3 regions of the Aeromonas media genome follow, and region 1 is predicted to be linked to each of the others. Evidence: riboswitches for the same ligand, from Rfam matches in the RefSeq annotation. Region 1 holds a riboswitch; each other region holds the start of a gene.
What was found. Region 1 has a riboswitch for cyclic di-GMP ahead of KI797_RS16380 (glycosyl hydrolase family 18 protein). Riboswitches for the same ligand answer to the same signal wherever they lie in the genome.

Region 1 (2,173 bases):
ACGGCCCCGGCATCCCGCTGGACAAGCAGGAGGCTATCTTTGACGAATTCTCCCGCCTCGATCACTCCCGCACCGCGAGGGAGCAGGGGCTCGGCCTCGGGCTCGCCATCGCCCGCGGCATCTCCCAGGTGCTGGGCCACCAGCTCTCCCTGCGCAGCTGGCCGGGGGCGGGATCGGTGTTTGCCATCACCCTCAACCTCGCGACCCGGCCCGTGATGCCGAGCCAGGTGGCGGCCCCCGTGGTGCGGGACAGCCAGCTGGAGGGGATCCGGGTGCTCTGCATCGACAACGAGGAGGAGATCCTCATCGCCATGGCCTCCCTGCTGGGGCGCTGGGGTTGCGAGGTGCGTTGCGCCCAGAACCTGGAGCAGGCGCTATCCCTCATCGGCGACGGCTTCCTGCCGCAACTGGTGCTGTCGGATTATCACCTGGACGATGGCAAGACGGGACTGCAGGCGCTGCACATGATCCGGCTGGCCCACGGCAATGGCATCGGCGGCATCATCATCAGCGCGGATCGCAAGAGCGAGCTGCAGACGCAGATCCGCGAGCACGGCTTTGGCTACGTCAGCAAACCGGTCAAGCCGCTCAAGCTGCGGGCATTGATGAACAGCCTGCTGTTGCCAATACAGTGACAGGCTTCACACAATCAATCATTGATAGGTTCGTTCATGAATGATCATCAGGCGCCAGCATCACCGATGTTGGCGCCAGCTTGCCGGCATGTTCGCGAACAATTGCGAAAAGTGAGTCCTGTTTGCTGTCATTTTTACTAGGTAGCATCCCTTCCTGCTCCCACCTATAGTCATTCGGCGATTATTTTTGTCGCAAATCAAGTTGTGCAAAAAGGCAAACCGGATGAAAGTCCGGGACGCAAAGCCTCCGGTCTAAGGGTCAAAGTGCCTAGGATAGCGGGGCCACCACAGGTTGTATCGTCCATGGGCCAAGCCATGGTTGCGATGATGTCTGCGTTACCTGTCAGGTTGCGTTGCCTTTTTCGTTGTTAATTCCAATAACGAAATAAGGAAGTTCAAATATGTTAAGTCCAAAACTTTCCCTGCTGGCACTCCTTGTCGGGGGGCTCTGCGCTACCTCCGCCTTCGCCGCTGCCCCTGGCAAACCCACCATAGGCTCGGGCCCCACCAAGTTCGCCATCGTCGAAGTCAATCAATCCGCCTCGGCTTACAACCAGCTGGTGACCGTCCACAAGGATGGCGCCCCGGTCAGCGTGACTTGGAACCTCTGGTCCGGTGACGTGGGCCAGACCGCCAAGGTGCTGCTCGATGGCAATGAGGTGTGGTCAGGCCCGGCTTCAGCCGCGGGTACCGCCAACTTCAAGGTGACCAAGGGAGGGCGCTACCAGATGCAGGTGGCCCTGTGCAACGCCGACGGCTGCACGCTCTCCGACAAGAAGGAACTGGTGGTCGCCGATACCGACGGCAGCCATCTGGCGCCGCTCAATGCACCGCTGCAAGAGAACAACAAGCCCTACGCCAACAAGTCCGGCAAGGTGGTGGGTGCCTACTACGTGGAATGGGGGGTCTATGGTCGCAAGTTCACCGTCGACAAGATCCCGGCCCAGAACCTGACTCACATCCTCTATGGCTTCACCCCCATCTGCGGCGGCAACGGCATCAACGACAGCCTCAAAGAGATCTCCGGCAGCTTCGAGGCGCTGCAGCGCTCCTGTGCCGGTCGCGAGGACTTCAAGGTCTCCATCCACGATCCTTGGGCGGCGATCCAGATGTCCCAGGGCAACCTCAGTGCCTGGGATGAGCCCTACAAGGGCAACTTCGGCAACCTGATGGCGCTCAAGCAGGCCCGTCCTGACCTCAAGATCCTGCCCTCGGTCGGGGGGGGGGGTGGACCCTCTCGGATCCCTTTTACTTCTTGGGGGACAAGACCAAGCGCGACACCTTCGTCGCCTCGGTCAAGGAGTTCCTGCAGACCTGGAAGTTCTTCGACGGCGTGGACATCGACTGGGAGTTCCCGGGCGGCCAGGGCGCCAACCCCAGCCTGGGCGGTCCGAGCGATGGCGCCACCTATGTGGTGCTGATGCAGGAACTGCGCGCCATGCTCGACGAACTGGAGGCCGAGACCGGACGTCAGTATGAGCTCACTTCGGCCATCAGCGCCGGCGGTGACAAGATTGCCAAGGTGGATTATCAGGCGG
Region 2 (2,173 bases), 1.6 Mb from region 1:
AGAGCACCATCACCCAGTTGCAGCAGCGGGCGATGACCGCCGCCAGCGCCATGGACGCCAGCCGCAAGCTGGCGGAGAGCAGCGTCGGCCAGTCCGAAAAGGCGGGGCAGGATCTCTCCCTCATCGTCAATCACATCCAGCACGTGAGCGACATGGCGACCCAGATCGCCACTGCGGCGGAGCAGCAGAGCATGGTGGCCGAGGACATGAACCGCAACGTCAGCGGCATCAATGACTCGGCCCTGGAGATGTCCCAGGCCGCATCCCAGCTGGCCCGGGAGAGCGAGCTGCTGGCCGGACTCTCCCGCAGCCTGGACGAGCGGCTGGCGGTGTTCAGGCTCGGCAATGGCCTCCCCCGGGATCTGTCGCCCGGTCAGGCTCCGCGCCCCTCGCCCTCCCGCCGCACAGACCAGTACCCGCACCACTGACCACCTGACCCAGTCCCATCCCCTGCCGGCCCCGCCGACAGGGGATTTTTTCATCAATGAAAAATGTCACCACCTCGCATCTTTTCAACAGAATGGGCGAACTAACCCCAACTTGATGGATTAAATATAAATTTAAAAACAATGAGTTAAGTTATTGCTCTACTCCGATGAGATCAAGTTGCAAAGATTTATACTTAATAATTTAATCAAAAAAAAGCCATCATGACTGTGTCGTCATCAAAGGCGGCACCCTGACCCTTTATGTAGTCATTTGGCAAACTGGTTGAAAGGCCAGGACGCAAAGCCTCCGGTCTAAAGACATGTCGTCCAGGATAGCGGGGTTGCCACACTCAGGTGTGTCACGGGGAATTCCCCTGCCAACTTGACTGCCCACATCACCGAACAGAGGAATGTATGGCAGCAAAAATCAAACTCAATCATGTGGCCACCGCGCTGGCGTTGCTCGCCAGCGGCGGCGCGCTCGCCCACGGCTACATCAGCCAGCCGGAAGGGCGCAACTATCTGTGCAAGACCGGCGGCAACAGCCAGTGCGGCGCCATTCAATGGGAGCCACAGAGCCTGGAGGCGCCGTCCGGCTTCCCCAATGGCGGCCCCGCCGACGGCCAGATCGCCTCGGCCGGTCATCCACAATTCGCTGAGCTCAACGCCCAGACCAGCGATCGCTGGACCAAGCGACAGGTGCAGGCCGGCCCCTTCGCCATCGGCTGGACCTTCACCGCCAACCATGTCACCCGCAACTGGCGCTACTACCTCACCAAGCAGGAGTGGAATCCGAACCAGCCGCTGACCAGGGACTCCTTCGATCTCAATCCGTTCTGTGTCATCGACGGGGGCATGGTGCAACCGCCCAAACAGGTCACCCATCAGTGCACCCTGCCGGCGCGCACCGGTCATCAGGTCATCCTCGGCGTCTGGGAAGTGGGAGATACCGCCAACAGCTTCTACAACCTGATCGATGTCCAGTTCGACGGCGGCACCCAGCCACCGCTGGCCTGGAGCCAGGGCGGGACCATCTACTCCTCCATCGATCTGGTTGCCGGCGACAAGGCCAAGACCCGGGTATTCGACGCCAACGGCGAGCGCACCGATCTGCAGACAGTGCTGACCATTGGTTCCGCCGAGCAGGGTCAAAAGAACAACTGGGCCCACGATCTGGCCGCCAAGATCAACGCCGAGCAGAGCCAGATCCGCGCTGGTCAGCAAGGCTCCGATGGCCAGTTCAACCCGGTCTACGGCCAGAATCCCGTCTACCTGAAGGCGGGCAGCAACCTGCAGCGGGTCGAGGTCCAGCTCGAGCAGCAGCAACCCCCGGTGAATGACGGCATCAGCGTGAGCGGGCTGGAGAACGAATACCTGCTCGACAACGGCAAGGTCACCCTCAACTTCACCGTCACGGCCGAGGGGGATCTCGCGGTCACCAACACCCTGTATGACCACGGTGGCGCCGCCAAGGGTCAAACCAGTGCCGACATCAAGGACAGCAGCCAGAGCTTCACCATGGAGGTCAGCGGTCTGAGCGCCGGTCACCACCAACTGGTGATCGAGGGCAAGCCGAAGGCGGGCGGCGCCCCCCTGCAGCAGACCGTGGATCTGATGTTCAAGGATCCGGCCAGCGGCGGTGACTACCAGTACAGTTTCCCGGAGGGGCTCAAATCCTATGCGGCAGGCACCAAGGTACTGCAGCCGAAAGATGGCAAGATCTATCAGTGCAAGCCCTACCCCTA
Region 3 (2,173 bases), 1.9 Mb from region 1:
TTGACCTTGATTCGCAACAACTTGGGGTTATAGCTCAGCTGGGAGAGCGCTTGCATGGCATGCAAGAGGTCCGCGGTTCGATCCCGCGTAGCTCCACCAAACATTAAAAGGCCACCGTTATCGCGGTGGCCTTTTTGTTTTTGCCTATTTTTCTCTCTGCCTTCTATGCACGACTGTCAAAAAGCCCGCATTGGCTGCGAGCTTGGGTGTTGTGGCAAGTTATCAACCGTGGCGACGGCGCCAGGCCAGAGGCAGCAGGGTAGGTCTTCCTTTCATGGGTATTTTTTTATTTTTGGCCAGTGTTTCCATAGCCTTGGCGCGTTGGTCAAAGGCGCGCGTTGTCACATTTCTGGCAGCTCTGACCAGTGAGGCAACGCACATTATGGGGAGACAAAAGAGGCTGAGTCCGTTTTTCTGATGTGACTAACAGATTGATATTAATGACTTAATTCTTAGTTGGCCGATTGAAGGAAAGTGTGAACTGGCTGGCATGCACATATTTTCCTTAGAGAATAAAGATTGAGCGGCTGCCACTTGCTTCCTATACTCGAGCCGTTCCTCACGGAACCCAGGTTAAGGGCAAACCGGCAGTGATGCCGGGACGCAAAGCCTCCGATCTGTCCCAAGCGGACCAGACAGCGGGGTTACCCCGGGGTGACATGAGGGTATGTGGCCCGTCCATGGCCTGTTGTCGTTCCCTTGTTCCCTGTTGCGATTGCGCTTTTCCTGGTTTTAAAAGCCAAGACAAAACAAGGAAGATAACAATATGCAACAGATCTTGAGGCCCAGCAGGCTCGCCATGCTGGTCGCCCTTGCGGCCGTCCCTGCCTGGGCACAGGCCGCCTATCCCGCCTATCAGGCCGGCACCGCCTACAAGGCTGGCGACATCGTCAGCAACGCAGGCGCCCTCTATGAATGCAAGGAATTCCCTTATTCCGGCTGGTGTGGCGCGTCGCCTTACCACTACGAACCCGGTGTCGGCGCTGTCTGGGCCGATGCCTGGAAACTCTATGGCGGTGAGGTGCCGCCGCCGGCCCTGGTGATCGCCATCGGCTCCCCCGCCGTGGGCTGCAGCGTCAGCGAGGGGGCCAGTGTGGCCCTGGCGGTGACCCTGAGCGGCCCGGCCACGGCGCTCGCCAAGGTGGAATACCTGGTCGATGGCACCCTGGTCGCCACGGCCACGGCCTCCCCCTGGAGCGCCAGCTGGTCTGCCGCCGGTGTGGGCAATCACGCCCTCAAGGCACGGGCACTGGATAAAGACGGAAAGGTGCTGAGTGAAGCTGATTCCAGCTTCAAGGTCGCCGCCGTGGTGGCGCCAGAGGCCCCCAAGGTGAGCATCGCCAGCCCCGCCGCCGGTGCCAAGGTGACCCTGAGCCGCGCCCTCACCGTGACCGGCAATGTGACCGACGCCAATGACGACGTCGCCAAGCTCGAGCTCTTCGTGAATGGCCAGAAGGTGGGCGAAGACAGCAGCGCTCCCTGGCAACTGAGCTGGACGCCCCAGAACAAGGGGCTGACCGGTCTCAAGCTGGTGGCGACCGACAAGGCAAATCTCTCTGGCGAGTCCACCCAGGTGGATGTGCAGGTGGAAGAGGCGGCCCTGCCTCCCACCGGCGGCAACCTCTCCTGCGACGTGCGCCAGATCTACCGCGCCGATGGCAGCGAGTGCATGGGGGATGACCATGGCCGTCGCGTCATCGGTTATTTCACCTCCTGGCGTACCGGCAAGAACGGCTTGCCCTCCTACCTGGTGGGCGACATCCCCTGGGACAAGATCACCCACATCAACTACGCCTTCGCGGCGGTGGATGAACAGAGCCACCTCATCAAGGTGGATGACGCCGCCACCAAGATGACCTGGGACGGGGTGCCGGGCGCCGAGATGGATCCCGAGTTCGCCTATCAGGGTCACTTCAACCTGCTGTCGAAATACAAGAAGCAGTACCCGGACGTGAAGACCCTCATCTCGGTGGGGGGCTGGGCCGATACCCGCGGCTTCTACGCCGCCACCACCAAGGGCGACTGCTCGGTCAACACCGCCGGCATTAACGCCTTCGCCGACTCGGCGGTGGGCTTCATCCGCCAGTACGGTTTCGACGGGGTGGATGTGGATTACGAGTACCCCACCTCCATGAAGGATGCGGGCAACCCCAACGATTTCCCGCTCTCCAAC

Region 2: another riboswitch for cyclic di-GMP. It lies ahead of gbpA (N-acetylglucosamine-binding protein GbpA); the one in region 1 lies ahead of KI797_RS16380 (glycosyl hydrolase family 18 protein).
Region 3: another riboswitch for cyclic di-GMP. It lies ahead of KI797_RS04260 (glycosyl hydrolase family 18 protein); the one in region 1 lies ahead of KI797_RS16380 (glycosyl hydrolase family 18 protein).

Annotation. Positions count from the first base shown of each region.
Region 1 is NZ_CP075564.1:3,557,472-3,559,644, reverse strand. Features, by position in the region: gene KI797_RS16385 (hybrid sensor histidine kinase/response regulator) at 1-635, shown strand, start outside; cyclic di-GMP riboswitch class I at 839-925, shown strand; partial or broken gene KI797_RS16380 (glycosyl hydrolase family 18 protein) at 1,037-2,173, shown strand, end outside.
Region 2 is NZ_CP075564.1:631,556-633,728, reverse strand. Features, by position in the region: gene KI797_RS03075 (methyl-accepting chemotaxis protein) at 1-428, shown strand, start outside; cyclic di-GMP riboswitch class I at 692-777, shown strand; gene gbpA (N-acetylglucosamine-binding protein GbpA) at 843-2,173, shown strand, end outside.
Region 3 is NZ_CP075564.1:887,761-889,933, forward strand. Features, by position in the region: tRNA gene KI797_RS04255 (tRNA-Ala) at 24-99, shown strand; cyclic di-GMP riboswitch class I at 569-652, shown strand; gene KI797_RS04260 (glycosyl hydrolase family 18 protein) at 767-2,173, shown strand, end outside.